4 regions of the Methylobacterium organophilum genome follow, and region 4 is predicted to be linked to each of the others. Evidence: predicted binding sites of a transcription regulator. Region 4 holds the regulator's gene; each other region holds the start of a gene.
What was found. The regulator LexA, encoded in region 4, represses DNA repair genes until DNA is damaged. The targets are predictions, from matches to a motif close to TGTTCNNNNTGTGTTCNG.

Region 1 (3,518 bases), 2.4 Mb from region 4:
CAACTTCTTCGACACGCTGATCATCGCCGGCCGCTACCAGGTGAAGCCGGAATTGCCCTTCTCGCCCGGCGGCGAGGCCTGCGGCGTGGTCGAGGCCCTGGGTCCCGGCGCGCAGGGCGTGCGGGTCGGCGATCGGGTGATCGTGCATGCGAGCCACGGCACGGCCCGGGAACGCGTCACCGTCCCGGCCGAACGGCTGACGCCGGTCCCCGACGCCCTCAGCGACGAGAAGGCGGCCGGCCTCACCATCACCTACGGCACCACCCTGCACGCCCTGGCCGACCGCGCCCGGATGCGGCCCGGCGAGACGCTGGCCGTGCTCGGCGCCTCCGGCGGCGTTGGGCTCGCCGCGGTCGAGATCGGTAAGATCATGGGCGCGCGGGTGATCGCCTGCGCCTCCTCCCCGGCCAAGCTCGACATCGCCCGGGCGCACGGGGCCGACGAGGGCGTCGACTACAAGGCGGAGAACCTGCGCGAGGCCCTGCGCCGCCTCGGCGGCGAGAGCGGCATCGACGTGATCTACGATGCGGTGGGCGGCGACGACGCGGAGGCCGCGCTCCGCTCCCTCGGCTGGAAGGGGCGCTACCTCGTGATCGGCTTCGCCGCCGGCGCGATTCCGAAATTTCCCCTCAACGTGATCATGCTCAAGGGCATCGACGTGCAGGGGGTGCATTGGGGCGCCTTCGTCCAGCGCGAGCCGGAGCGGCACCGGTCGAACCAGGCGCAGCTCGTGGCCTGGGCGGCGGAGGGCAAGCTGCGGGCGACGGTGCACGGCGTGCTGCCGCTCGCCGACTACGCGGAGGCCCTCGGCCTCCTCACGCGGCGCGAGGCGGTGGGCAAGGTGCTCCTGCGGGTGAGCGGTTGATCAGCCGCCCTGCCGCGCCAGGGCCGCGGCGATGCGGGCGGCCGCCGGCCCCTCGTAGCCCGCGGCGGCGCCGTGGCGGGACTTCAGGCGCTGATGGCCCCGGTGATGGGCGTGGGTGACGGCGATGGCGAGGGCATCCGCCGCGTCGGCGAGGCGGAACTCGGCCTTGGGCAGCAGGAACTTCACCATCGCCTGGATCTGTCCCTTGTCGGCATGGCCCGAGCCCGCCACCGACTTCTTGATGAGGTTGGCCGCGTATTCCGAGACCGGCAGGCCCGCGAGCGCCGGCACCAGCAGGGCGATGGCGCGGGCATGGCCGAGCTTCAGCGTCGCCTGCGCGTCCTTGTTGACGAAGGTCTCCTCCACCGCGACCTCGTCCGGCGCATGCGCCTCGACGATGCGGGTGATGCCCTCGTGCAGCTCGCGCAGGCGCAGGGCCAGCGGCAGGTCCCCGTCGGAGGTGACGACGCCGCAGGCCAGATAGGCGAGCTTGGTGCCCTTGGCGGTGATGAGGCCCCAGCCGGTCCGGCGCAGGCCCGGATCGATGCCGAGGATGCGGATTTCCTGCGTCACGGCCCTCGGCCCTTCCTCGTCCCGGTCGGAAGTGACCGCACCCCCCTTGTCTGTACGAAACGTACAGTGAACGAAGGGTTGCCGCAAACGAAACGGCAACGCCTCCCCGGACGGGTCCGGAGAGGCGTCGCTGTCTGACGGATGCCGTTCCGCGCCGGGACGGCCGGATCAGGCGTCGATGGTCGGGCCGCTGCCCTCGCTGCCGCGGCGCTTGGCCATGAAGGCGTCGAACTGCTCGCGGTCCTTGGCCCGCTTCAGTTCCTCGACGAACTCGGCGAAGGCACGGCTTTCCTCCGCGAGCGCCCGGCGACGGGCCTCGAGGCGCTCGAGCTCGGCCTTGCGGTATTCGTCGAAGGCCCAGTTGCCGGTGGGGCCGGCATTCCGGGCGGCCTCGAAGGCCTGGGCGAAACGGGAAGCGCCGTTGCCGGCCGCGCCCCAGGAGCCCGTGCGGGCGAAGTCCCGTATCTGGTCGAGGGCCGGGTAGCCCGCGATCTTCCAGGCGACATAGGCGACCGCGAGCGGCCAGGCGTAGATGAACCCGACGACGATCGTGGCGATCTCGAGGGAACGGCGCGGGAAGGGGCCGCCGCGACTGCGGCACGCGCCCCATGGAGAGGTGGTGGACGTGTTCACGGCTTGAAGGCTCCGATGTGAATGTGAACGACATTCACATGCGGGGCCGTTTCCCCGCTTTCAAGGGTGGGGGGCTCGTGTTTTTCGGGCGGGGCGTCGCCGGAGCTTCCGTTCGGCGACCGCGTCGCTGAACGAATTCGGGATCTTGCCCGTGGATGCGGGCAGGCGCACAGTCGCGCGATGCCGGAGCGAACGTTCTCATTGGTGGTTGACCGTCGCCCTGCCGCGGAGCGCGCGCCGGGCCGCCCGCTCTTTCGCGAGCTGGACCGCGTGCGCGCGCTCGTCGACGTGCAGGGCGAGGACGGCGAAGTCGTGCCCGCCGGCAGCACAGGAACCGTCGTCGCCGTCTGGCGCGGCGGCCTGGGCTTCGACGTGGAATTCGTGCGCCCGGTCGAGGCCCTGGCCCTGTGCGCGCCGCAAGCGCTCGCGCTGGTCGAGCGCATCGACGAGTGAGTGGCTTCGTCGCTTATCCGGAGCAGTTCCGTGTCGATGACCACAAGGTCAGGCGCTATCTCCTCGATCCGGACCACGCCGAAGGCGGCGACAAATGCGCCTTCCTCCTCAGCATCGGCTTCACGGTCGACGATCCGGTCTCGCTGATGGCGGCGCTGGCGGCCCATCCGACTCCGCACACGCTGACCCGCACCTATCCGACGCCGTTTGGGCACCGCTACCATTTCGAGGGGCCGCTCCCGTGCCCAGATGGTTCGGTCGCGAATGTCCGGACCGTCTGGCAGGTCGATGCCGACTCGGGCCCCAACCCCGCCCGTTTCATCACGCTGAAGCCGCTCCCGCGATCCCGTTAGACGGCTCGCACCTGCGATCCGGTCGTGCGCGGTGCTGTCCTGCCGAAGGATCAGGCCGCCGGCGGCGCAGGGCTCTCCGCTCCGGGCGGTGCGCGGCGATGGCCCGCCGCTCCCCCCGCCCCGTGCACCAGCGCCAGCACACCGGCCCGGAGCAGCTCGTACTTGTCGGGGCCGCCCTTCGGCAGGCGGCCGGCGGCGGCGAGCGTGGCGAGGCCGTGCGAGAGCGCCCAGACTTCGAGGGCCACGAAGCGGGGATCGACCCCGCCGAAGCCCTCGGGGAAGGTGCTGCGCAGGGCGTCGACCAGGAGATCGAAGGGGTTCGGCCGCTCCCCCGCCGGGGCGGCGGCGAGGCTGCGGGTGTCGAAGATCGCCGCGTAGTAGCCCGGCTCCTCCTCCGCGAAGGCGAGATAGGCCTCGCCCATGCGGGTGAAGCGCTCCAGCGGCGTGCCGCGGCCCGAGACGGCCCGGGCGAGGCGGTCGGCGAGGTCGGCGAAGCCGCGGCCGGCGACCTCCTCCAGCAGAGCCTCACGGCCCCGGAAATGGCGGTAGAGGGCGGCCGGCGTCACGCCGACGAGGCGGGCCGCGTCGACCAGGGTGAAGCCGCCGACCCCGCGCTCGGCGATGAAGCGGCGCGCGGCCTC
Region 2 (3,518 bases), 1.2 Mb from region 4:
GCGGGCGTAGTCGAACCCGTTCTCGCCGGGCATCATCACGTCGAGGACGAGGGCGTCGAACACGAAGCACTGGCTGCGCGCGCGCGCCTCGTCGACATTGGCCGCCGCGGTGACGCGGAAGCCGTGCTCGCACAGGAAGCGCGAGAGCAGCTCCCGCACCCGGCGGTCATCGTCGACGACGAGGATATGCGGCGCATGGTCGGGCAGCTCGGCCCGGGCCCGCACGGCCAGCCCGCCGCTCACGCCGCCTCTCCCGCGCGGCGCGCCATCAGGCGGCGCACGGCCGCACGCTCGTCGGGCTCGATCATGCCGAGGAGGAAATCCTGCGCCGAGGTGCGTGCATCCGCCCCCTCGGCTTCGGCCTGGCCGGCGAGCGCCTGCACCACGCGCTTCGTCTGCACCCGGCTCAGATCCGCCGCGAGGTCCCGCCCGGCCCGCGTGCAGAACAGGAGCCGCTGGCGCCGGTCGTTCACGCCGGTCTTCTGCTCGACATAGCCCTGCTCGATCAGGTCCTTCAGGACCCGGTTGAGGCTCTGCTTGGTGATCTTCAGGATGTCGAGGAGCTCGGCGATGGTCAGGCCCGGATAGCGGTCCACGAAGTGCAGCACCCGGTGATGCGCCCGGCCGAAGCCGTATTGCGCCAGGATCCGGTCCGGGTCGCTCACGAAGTCGCGATAGGCGAAGAAGAACAGCTCGATCAGGTCGTCGCTCGCCCGGGACCCCTCGGCCGGCCCTTCGCAGGCGGGGAGCGCGTCGTGCCGGTCGAAGGCGCGGTCGTCGAAGCTCTGCGCCGCCGCGGCGCTCATCGTCACGTGGCGTGTCACGTCTTCGGCTGCCTCGATGCTGTCAGGGGCGAGGAAGGGCGGGAGAACCGCCGTCCCGGGCCGGGCCCGGAGATAAGTCAGCGTTGTTGACATATCTCAGCCTCGTTGATACCCGTCAACCCTCCTGCTAGCACCCGCGCCGACGGTCCCGTCGCGACGCCCGCGCTGCGAGGATCCACCCCGAATTCAAATCCGCGGCGAAGGAGCCGGGCATGTCCATGATTCCGTTCGACGAGCGCGACGGTACCATCTGGTTCGATGGCGCCATGGTGCCGTGGCGGGAGGCGAAGATCCACGTGCTCAGCCACGGCTTGCACTACGGATCCTCCGTCTTCGAGGGCGAGCGGGCCTATGGCGGTCGCATCTTCAAGAGCCGCGAGCATTCCGAGCGCCTGCGCCGCTCGGCCCAGCTCCTCGACTTCGAGATCCCCTTCTCCGTCGACGAGATCGAGGCGGCCAAGGCCCTCGTGCTCAAGACGAGCGGCCTGCAGGACGCCTATCTGCGCCCGGTCGCCTGGCGCGGCTCGGAGATGATGGGCGTCGCCGCCCAGAAGAACACCATCCACCTCGCCATCGCCGCCTGGGAATGGCCGAGCTACTTCGACCCGGCCACCAAGATGAAGGGCATCCGCCTCGACATCGCCGATTACCGGCGGCCGGATCCGCGCACGGCGCCCTCCACCTCGAAGGCGGCGGGCCTGTACATGATCTGCACGATCTCGAAGCACCGGGCCGAGAACAAGGGCTACGCCGATGCCCTGATGCTCGACTGGGAGGACAACGTCGCCGAGTGCACCGGCGCGAACGTCTTCTTCGTCAAGGACGGCGTGCTGCACACGCCCCAGGCCGACCGCTTCCTCAACGGCCTCACCCGGCAGACCGTGATCGAGCTCGCCCGCCGCCGCGGCATCGAGGTGATCGAGCGCCGCATCCGCCCGGAGGAGATGACCGGCTTCTCCGAGTGCTTCATCACGGGCTCGGCCGCCGAAGTGACTCCGGTCGCCGAGATCGGCCCCTACCGCTTCACGCCCGCCGCGCTGACCAAGACGCTGATGGACGACTACCTCGCCGAGGTGCAGCCCCGCGCCGTGGCGGCCTGAATCGTCCGGAGCCCGGCCCAGCCTGGGTCGGGCTCCGGAACCGCCCCGGGCGCGTCGCGTTTATGGAACAATCCGTGAACGAAAGCGCCTATCGGGAGCCGTCATGACCCAGCACAAGCCGGAAGCCAACAACCCCAAGATCGACCCGAGCGACGACTCGAACCGGATCAAGGATCCGGATGCCTGGACCACCGGCGGCGAGCCGATGACCGGCGCCCAGGCCTCGTACCTCAAGACCCTGTCGGAGCAGGCCGGGGAGCCGAAGGCCTACGCGCCCGATCTCGACAAGGCGGAAGCGTCCAAGCGCATCGACGCCCTGCGGGAGAAGGCGGGTCTGTCCTGAACCGCGGCCGCTGTGCAGAAAAGCACAGGTTTGGCCTCCGGTTTCGGCGCAAGTCTTAAGGCTTCTTCAATGCGCCGTTCCTAGAAGCATGGGAAGATCGACGCCTCGGGGGGGATCGGCGCATGGTTCCGTCACGCATCCCGCCCCTGGCCCGGTACGGCCCGGCGCTGAGAACGCTCTCGGCCCGCTTCCGCCAGGATCAGGCCGGCGCCACCGCGATCGAGTACACCCTGATCGCCGTGGTGCTGGCGCTTGCCGTGTTCGGCTCGATGAGCGGGCTCACCAGCGCGGTGAACACCCTGTTCAACACCGTCAACACGTCCTTCGACGCCGCACGCTGAAAGCAGGCCGGCCGCGATCAATCCTCCGTCGGCGCTTCGCCGCGCGGGGGCTTGCCCGCGCGCGGCTTGTCGGATCTGGGCGCCGCGGGGGACGCTTTCCTGTCCGAGGTGCCCTCCTCCGGGGCTGGGGCCGGGGCGGCCTTGTCCATGGGGGGGCGTGTCCAGAAGGCGTCGAAGATCTCCCGCATCGCCTTGACGTTCTGCTCCTGCACCTCCGCCCCGGTCTGCATCATCTGCTGGAACACCTCGAGGGAGGCCTCCGACGCGCCCCTCTCCCCCGGTCCCTTCTCCGCCGCGCCGCGAGGGCCCGGCTGCGCAGCCTTGGCCGCGGGCTTCGGGGCGGGCTTGCGCCCGGGGGGCGGCGCGGGCGCGGGCGTGTCCATCAGGCCGCCGAACCAGGCCGCCCAGGGATTGCCCGGCGGGAACAGGGGCGCGGGCTCCGGCGCCGGGGCGGCCCGTGTGCCCGTCTCGCTGTTGAGCATCAGATGGACGAGGGTCGCGACCAGCATGCCGGCCATCACCGGCATCATCTGCCGCAGGGCCTGGGTGCCGACGCCGCTGCTCGCCGCCGCCTGCTGCAGGATGGCCTGAACCAGCTGGGGCGGCCCGAACATCGCGCCGAAGGGAAATTCCGCCTTCCGCGGGCCGGTGCTGCCCGCTCCGCCGCCCAGGCCGAACATCCGGGCCATGCCGGTCGGATCGTTTCCCGGGGTGGCCTGGAGGCCCATAGTCAGGGCGGGCAGCAGGGCTTCCATCGCCCGCCGGGTCTGGTCCGGCGAGAGACCGAATTGCTGGCCGAACGCTTGAATCGCGGCCGGGCTCTGGGCCTGCATCAGCTCGAACGGATTGAACATGGGCGGCCCGCCTCTCCGAGAACGGTCCGGAAGCCCGGAACGCGGCTCCTGACACT
Region 3 (3,518 bases), 1.6 Mb from region 4:
GAGGAGCGCCGGGCGGCGGAGTGCCAGCGCGCCCTGATCGCCCTCGGAGATCGCCTGCGGGACGCGGGCAGCACCGCCGAGATCGCCGAGGCGACGGCGGCCCTCCTGGGCCGCAGCCTCGATCTCGACCGGGCCGGCTACGCCTTCCCCGACGGCGCCGAGGCGACGCTCACCGTCGAGCGGGACTGGAGCGCGGGCGCCCTGCCGAGCCTCGCCGGCACCCATGCCTCCGCCGCGCTCCCCCTGCGGCTTTCCGAGCTCGCCCGGGGGGCGGTCTGCGTGCTGCGGGACGCCGCGGCGGAGCTTCCCCCGGCGCGCGCCGCCGCCTATGCGCGGGCGGGAATCGGCGCGGCGATCGAGGTGCCCCTGGTCCGGCGCGGCGCCCTGGTCGGCGTGCTCTTCGCCCAGTCCGCCGCCGCTCGCGACTGGTCGAGCGGCGAGGTCGATTTCGCCCGCGAGCTCGCCGAGCGCGCCTGGGGGGCGGTCGCCCGCATCCAGGCCGAGGAGCAGCAGCGCCTGCTCAACCGCGAGCTCTCCCATCGGCTCAAGAACACCCTGGCCATGGCGCAGGCCATCGCGGCGCAGAGCCTGCGCAACGTCACCGAGGTCGAGACGGCCAAGAAGACCCTGGTGGCGCGCCTGATCGCCCTCGGCAAGGCGCACGACATCCTGCTCGACGGCTCGAGCGAGGCCGCCGACATGGAGGCCCTGATCGCCGGGGCCCTCGCCAGCCACGACGACGGCCAGGCCGGCCGCTTCCGCCTCGCCGGGCCGCCGATCCAGGTGGGGGCGGCCGCCGCCCTCCCCCTCACTCTGATGCTGCACGAGCTCGCCACCAACGCGGCCAAGTACGGCGCCCTCTCCGTGCCCGAGGGCCGCGTCGGCATCACCTGGGAGATCGTCGCCGACGGCGCGGCCGAGCCCCGCCTGAACATGCGCTGGCAGGAGAGCGGCGGCCCGCCGGTGACGCCGCCGGCCCGCACCGGCTTCGGCTCGCGGCTGATCGAGCGCGGCCTGTCCGGTGCGGTGGGCGGCGAGGTCGCGGTCGATTACGACGCGGCCGGGGTGGTCTGCCGGCTGTCCGGCCCGCTCTCGGGCTTTCTGGCCCGCGACTGATCCCCCTCCCCGCCCCGAAGATCGCCAGCGGGGTCGCGAGCAGGATGACCATGGGCAGGCGCAGGGATTCGTACTGGCCGGCCAGGAAGCAGAAGATCATGAACACGCCGCGCCCGAAGATGATCGGCGCGAAGTTGCCGGCGATCTTCTCCCGGTAGGCGGCCTCGGTCCACCCGATCGAGAAGCTGCTCGGCAATTCCCCCGCCCGCGGCTCGACCGCCTCGCCTCGGTGGTGCAGGTCGATTGGAGGACTCAGCCCGGAGAGGATGCCCGGGACCCTGGCCAGCCGGCGTGAAACAAAACTTTCGAAGTTCGGCCTCTGCTTAAATTTCATGCAAAGGCGCCAGCATTTTTGCACTTAAAGGTTGTAAATTTGGTCGCTCGCATTTGACTCGAAAAATGCGGCGCGGGCCCTCGGAGGGGAGCGGCGGACCCCTCCATCGCCCCGAATGCCGAGGGCCGGAGCGGCCCGTCGCTGCGCCCGCGGCAGGAAGTTGCCGTCGTTTCCGTTTCGTTCTAGTGGTACCCCGACGCTCGAGGGCCATCTTCCGCGTCGACGATTCCCACGGCACGACCGTTGCCCGCCCTGACGGACCGGGCGTCAGGCGCTGCATGGCGCCGCCCCGGGCCTGCCTGCAACAGACCGATCCGCCCCATGGCCAAAGCCAAAGCCGACGCAAGCAGCCGAGCCGAGAGCGAGAAGGACGCCAAGCTCGCCGCGCTCTTCGACGGGGCCGCGCAGGCGCGCGATGCCCGCGTCATCGCGGTGCGTGGCGCCCGCGAGCACAACCTGAAGAACGTCGACCTGACGATCCCCCGGGATCGGCTGGTGGTGTTCACGGGGCTCTCGGGCTCGGGCAAGTCGTCGCTCGCCTTCGACACGATCTATGCCGAGGGCCAGCGCCGCTACGTCGAATCGCTCTCGGCCTATGCCCGGCAATTCCTCGAGATGATGTCGAAGCCCGATGTCGACCAGATCGACGGGCTCTCGCCGGCCATCTCCATCGAGCAGAAGACCACCTCGAAGAACCCGCGCTCCACCGTCGGCACGGTCACGGAGATCTACGACTACATGCGCCTGCTCTGGGCGCGGGTCGGCATCCCCTATTCCCCGGCCACCGGCCTGCCGATCGAGAGCCAGACCGTCAGCCAGATGGTCGACCGGGTGCTGGCCCTGCCGGAGAAGACCCGGCTCTACCTGCTCGCGCCCGTGGTCCGAGGCCGGAAAGGCGAGTATCGGAAAGAAATCGCCGAGTTCCAGAAGAAGGGCTTCCAGCGTCTCCGCGTCGATGGCGAATACTATCCGATCGACGACGTGCCGAAGCTCGACAAGAAGCTCAAGCACGACATCGACGTGGTGGTGGACCGCATCGTCGTGCGGGCCGACATCGCGAGCCGTCTCGCCGATTCCTTCGAGACCGCCCTCGATCTCGCCGACGGCATCGCCGATATCGAGTTCGCGGATACGCCGGAGGGCGAGGCGCCGAAGAAGATCACCTTCTCGTCGCGCTTCGCCTGCCCCGTCTCGGGCTTCACCATCCCCGAGATCGAGCCGCGGCTGTTCTCCTTCAACAATCCCTTCGGCGCCTGCCCGACCTGCGGCGGCATCGGCCATGAGATGCGCATCGACGAGACGCTGGTGATCGCCGACCCGGCGCTCACCCTGAAGCGCGGCGCGATCGCCCCCTGGGCCAAGTCGACCTCGCCCTATTACGACCAGACGCTGGAGGCGCTGGCCAAGCATTTCGGCTTCAAGACCACGACCGCCTGGTCGGCCCTGCCCGCGGCGGCCCGGGCGGTGATCCTCTACGGCACCGGCAAGGAATCGGTGCGGTTCGACTACAATGACGGCCTGCGCGCCTACGCGGTCAACAAGCCCTTCGAGGGCGTGATCCCGAATCTGGAGCGGCGCTACAAGGAGACCGAGAGCGACGCGAGCCGCGAGGAGATCGGCCGCTTCATGAGCGCCACGCCCTGCGCCGCCTGCGGCGGCAAACGGCTCAAGCCCGAGGCGCTCGCGGTCAAGATCGACAGGCAGGACATCGGCGACGTCACGGCGCTCTCCGTGCGCGAGGCCCATCGCTGGTTCTCGGAGATCGCCTCGAAGCTCACCGACAAGCAGAACGAGATCGCCGTCCGGATCCTCAAGGAGATCCGCGACCGCCTGACCTTTCTCGTCGATGTCGGCCTCGAATACCTGACGCTTGCCCGCGGCTCGGGTTCGCTCTCGGGCGGCGAGAGCCAGCGCATCCGCCTCGCCTCGCAGATCGGCTCGGGGCTGACGGGCGTGCTCTACGTGCTCGACGAGCCGTCCATCGGCCTGCACCAGCGCGACAACGAGCGCCTGCTCGGCACGCTCAAGCGCCTGCGCGACCTCGGCAATTCGGTGATCGTGGTCGAGC
Region 4 (3,518 bases):
TGATGGTCTGCTTGCCGGCGTTGATGAGATCCGGGTCCTCCTCGCCCTCGTAGGGGAAGGGGCCCATGCCGAGCATCCCGTTCTCCGACTGGAGCTGCACGGTCATGCCCTCGGGGATGTAGTTCGAGACGAGCGTCGGGATGCCGATGCCGAGATTGACGTAGTAACCGTCCCTCAGCTCCTTGGCGGCGCGCTCGGCCATCTGATCGCGGGTCCAGGCCATGGTACTCTCCTCTCCCTCGATCAGATCTGGCCGCCGCCGGCCGCGGCCGGCTCGGCATCCTTGCGCTTGCGCACGGTGCGCTGCTCGATCTGCTTCTCGCGGATCGGCACGTGCAGGATGCGCTTGATGAAGATGCCCGGCGTGTGGATGTGGTCCCCGTCGATCTCGCCGGCCTCGACCAGGTGCTCGACCTGCGCCACCGTCACCTTGGCGGCGGTCGCCATCATCGGATTGAAGTTGCGCGCGGTCTTCCGGTAGACGAGGTTGCCTTCGGTATCGCCCTTCCAGGCATGCACGATGGCGAGATCCGCGAAGAGCCCGCGCTCCATCACGTATTCCTCGCCGTCGAACGTGCGCACGTCCTTGCCCTCGGCCACCAGGGTGCCGACGCCGGTCTTGGTGTAGAAGGCCGGGATGCCGGCGCCTCCGGCGCGGATGCGCTCGGCGAGCGTGCCCTGGGGGTTGAACTCGATCTCGAGCTCGCCGCCGAGATACTGGCGGGCGAATTCCTTGTTCTCGCCGACATAGGACGAGATCATCTTCTTGATCTGGCGGGTGGCGAGCAGCTTGCCGAGGCCGACATTGTCGATGCCGGCATTGTTCGAGACGACAGTGAGGTCCTTGACGCCGGATTCCTGGATCGCGGCGATCAGCTCGTCGGGGATGCCGCAGAGCCCGAAGCCGCCGGCCATGATGGTCATGCCGTCATGCAGGAGGCCGCTCAGCGCGGTCGCGGCATCTGGTTGCACCTTCCGCATCATTCCACCCTTTGAGAGTCGCCTTCCGCCGGCATCGATTCGCCCGGGGGGCGCACTATTCTGCCCATGGCGATTTGCACCGCAACAAGCGGCGGCGTCAAACCCGACTCCGCGTCGTCGCGGGCGGGATGTAACGGCGCGCGACGTCGTGCTCCTGCCGCGCGGGGCGATCCGGGCAGAATCTTTCATGTCGAAGGCGGTCGGGGGAAGCCCGCTGCTTGCGGAACACTTGCGGAACGTTTAACGTGTTCGCGTTTTGTTTCCGAGGTGCGCGGGATCCGCGCCCCGGCTTCGTGAAGGGTCGCGCATGCTCACGCGCAAGCAGCTGGAATTGCTCCAGTTCATCCAGGCCAGGATGAGCGAGAGCGGCGTGCCGCCCTCGTTCGACGAGATGAAGGATGCCCTCGATCTCAAGTCGAAATCCGGCATCCACCGCCTGATCACGGCGCTGGAGGAGCGGGGCTTCCTGCGCCGGCTGCCGAACCGCGCCCGCGCCATCGAGATCCTGCGGGTGCCCGAGGTTGCGGCCGGCCGGCCGCCGGAGCGTTCGGGCCCGCCCGCCGAGGTGCGGCGCTTCACCCCCAGCGTGGTCGAGGGCGGCCGCGCCAAGCAGCCCCCGGCCCGCCCGCCCGCGGCGGTCAGCACCGAGATCGACGACCGCATGGTCTCGATCCCCGTGATGGGCCGGATCGCCGCCGGCACGCCGATCACCGCGATCCAGAACCCGAGCCATTCCTTCGTGATGTCGCCGGACTTCCTCTCGGGGGGCGAGCATTACGCCCTCGAAGTGCGCGGCGACTCGATGATCGAGGCCGGCATCCTCGACGGCGACTTCGTGGTGATCCGCAAGCAGGACACGGCCAATACCGGCGACATCATCGTGGCGCTGATCGACGACGAGGAGGCGACGCTGAAGCGCCTGCGCAAGCGCGGCTCCTCGATCGCGCTGGAGGCGGCGAACCCGGCCTACGAGACGCGGGTGCTCGGCCCGGACCGGGTGCGCATCCAGGGCCGCCTCGTCAGCCTCGTGCGCCGCTACTGAAGCCGCTCCTCCGGGGCGGGCGGCGCCTCTTCGGCGCCGTCCTCCGCCTCGGGTTTCGCGGTGGGAGACGCTGCCGGAACGGCCGCCTCCCTGGGGGGCGGGCGCCAGGGGGCGCTGCGGCCCTGCTCGCGCGTGCCGGTCAGGGCCGGTGCGCCGCCCTTGAGGTCGATCGCGACGGCGCCGAGCCGTTCGAGCGTCCCCCGGTCGACCACGAGGCGCGCGGCGCAGGTCGGCGGTGCGCTGCGCCCGCTGATGACGATGTCGGCGCGGGCGCAATCCTCGCGGAAGGCGCGCTTGTCCGAGACATAGGCGACGACGAGGCCGCCCTTGGCCGCAAGGGTGCAGCCGAGCGGGTCGCAGCGGGCGCCGGCCCGGTCCGCCAGGGCCTCGGCGCGGCGGCCGTCGCCATCCGCCTTCAGCCATTGTTCGAGCACGAAGGCGGACGGCTTTCCCAGCGCGACGAGGCGGCCGTCGCTCCCGCGCACGGCGGCGCCGGCGCCGTGGCGGTCGATCAGGATGTCGGGCCGCTCCCGCCCCGCGGCGAGGCAGAGGCCCGCCCCGACCGGGAGCAGCGCCAGCCAGCGCAGGCGCGCGCCGGGCAGCACCAGCAGCAGCAGGGCGAGCGTCAGCGCCGCGAGGGCGCCGGTGCCGAAGGCGGGCAGAACCAAGGTCGCGGCGTCGAAGCCCGCGATCCAGGTCGCGATCGCGAGCATGCCCTTCACCGCGAGGCCCATCAGCCACCAGACCGGCCGGTCGAGGGCGAAGGGCGTGGCCAGCATCCCGAGGACCGCGGAGGGCATCACCACCAGCGAGACCAGGGGCAGCGTCAGGGCATTGCCGACGAGGCCGAAGGGCTGCACCGTCTGGAAGTGATAGGTGGCGAAGGGGGCCGTGGCGATCTGCGCCACCAGGGTGGTGGCGAGCGTGCCGAGGGTGGCCGTGGCCGCGGAGGCCGCGAGCCGCAGCCAGCGCCCGCCCTCCCGCGCCCGGGGAAAGACGCGGTCGAGCAGCGGCGCGCAGGCGATCAGCCCGGCCACCGCGCCGAAGGACATCTGGAAGCTCGGCCCGAGCAGGGCCTCGGGTTCGCGGGCGAGGGCGATCAGGGCCGCGAGCGCCAGATTGCGCATGCTGAGCGCCGGCCGGTCCACCAGGATCGCCCCCAGCATCACCAGCGTCATCACCAGGGAGCGCTCGGCGGCGACGTCCCAGCCCGAGAAGGCGCAATAGGCCGTGACGCCGGCCATGGCGCAGGCTGCGGCGATCTTCTTGATCGGCCAGCCGAGCGCCAGGATCGGGATGGCCGCGAGCGACGCGCGCACCAGAAAGAACACCACCCCGGCCGCGAGCACCATGTGCAACCCGGAGATGGAGATGACGTGATAGATGCCCGCCGCGCGCAGCACGTCGCTGGTCCGGGCGTCGATCAGGCCGCGCTTGCCCGTGACCAGGGCGGCGGCGACCGCGCCGGCCTGTCCGCCGATCGACTCCGTGATGC

Region 1: ruvC (crossover junction endodeoxyribonuclease RuvC) is a predicted target of LexA. The motif match lies at 1,494-1,511, and genes of this name have one in related genera.
Region 2: MMB17_RS15870 (DUF3072 domain-containing protein) is a predicted target of LexA. The motif match lies at 1,988-2,005, and genes of this name have one in related genera.
Region 3: uvrA (excinuclease ABC subunit UvrA) is a predicted target of LexA. The motif match lies at 1,618-1,635, and genes of this name have one in related genera.

What each region holds. Positions count from the first base shown of each region.
Region 1 covers NZ_CP092848.1:4,658,864-4,662,381, forward strand. The annotation lists gene MMB17_RS21990 (NADPH:quinone oxidoreductase family protein) at 1-865, shown strand, start outside; gene ruvC (crossover junction endodeoxyribonuclease RuvC) at 866-1,438, opposite strand; gene MMB17_RS22000 (DUF2852 domain-containing protein) at 1,607-2,071, opposite strand; gene MMB17_RS22005 (hypothetical protein) at 2,342-2,524, shown strand; gene MMB17_RS22010 (DUF6883 domain-containing protein) at 2,521-2,877, shown strand; gene MMB17_RS22015 (TetR/AcrR family transcriptional regulator) at 2,928-3,518, opposite strand, start outside.
Region 2 covers NZ_CP092848.1:3,397,783-3,401,300, reverse strand. The annotation lists gene MMB17_RS15885 (response regulator) at 1-243, opposite strand, end outside; gene MMB17_RS15880 (MarR family winged helix-turn-helix transcriptional regulator) at 240-806, opposite strand; gene MMB17_RS15875 (branched-chain amino acid aminotransferase) at 1,037-1,924, shown strand; gene MMB17_RS15870 (DUF3072 domain-containing protein) at 2,028-2,267, shown strand; gene MMB17_RS15865 (Flp family type IVb pilin) at 2,390-2,608, shown strand; gene MMB17_RS15860 (DUF937 domain-containing protein) at 2,626-3,462, opposite strand.
Region 3 covers NZ_CP092848.1:3,808,184-3,811,701, reverse strand. The annotation lists gene MMB17_RS17930 (PAS domain-containing protein) at 1-1,116, shown strand, start outside; partial or broken gene MMB17_RS17925 (efflux RND transporter permease subunit) at 1,127-1,336, opposite strand; gene uvrA (excinuclease ABC subunit UvrA) at 1,772-3,518, shown strand, end outside.
Region 4 covers NZ_CP092848.1:2,217,254-2,220,771, forward strand. The annotation lists gene MMB17_RS10235 (3-oxoacid CoA-transferase subunit B) at 1-223, opposite strand, end outside; gene MMB17_RS10240 (CoA transferase subunit A) at 244-981, opposite strand; gene lexA (transcriptional repressor LexA) at 1,289-2,023, shown strand; gene MMB17_RS10250 (ComEC/Rec2 family competence protein) at 2,017-3,518, opposite strand, start outside.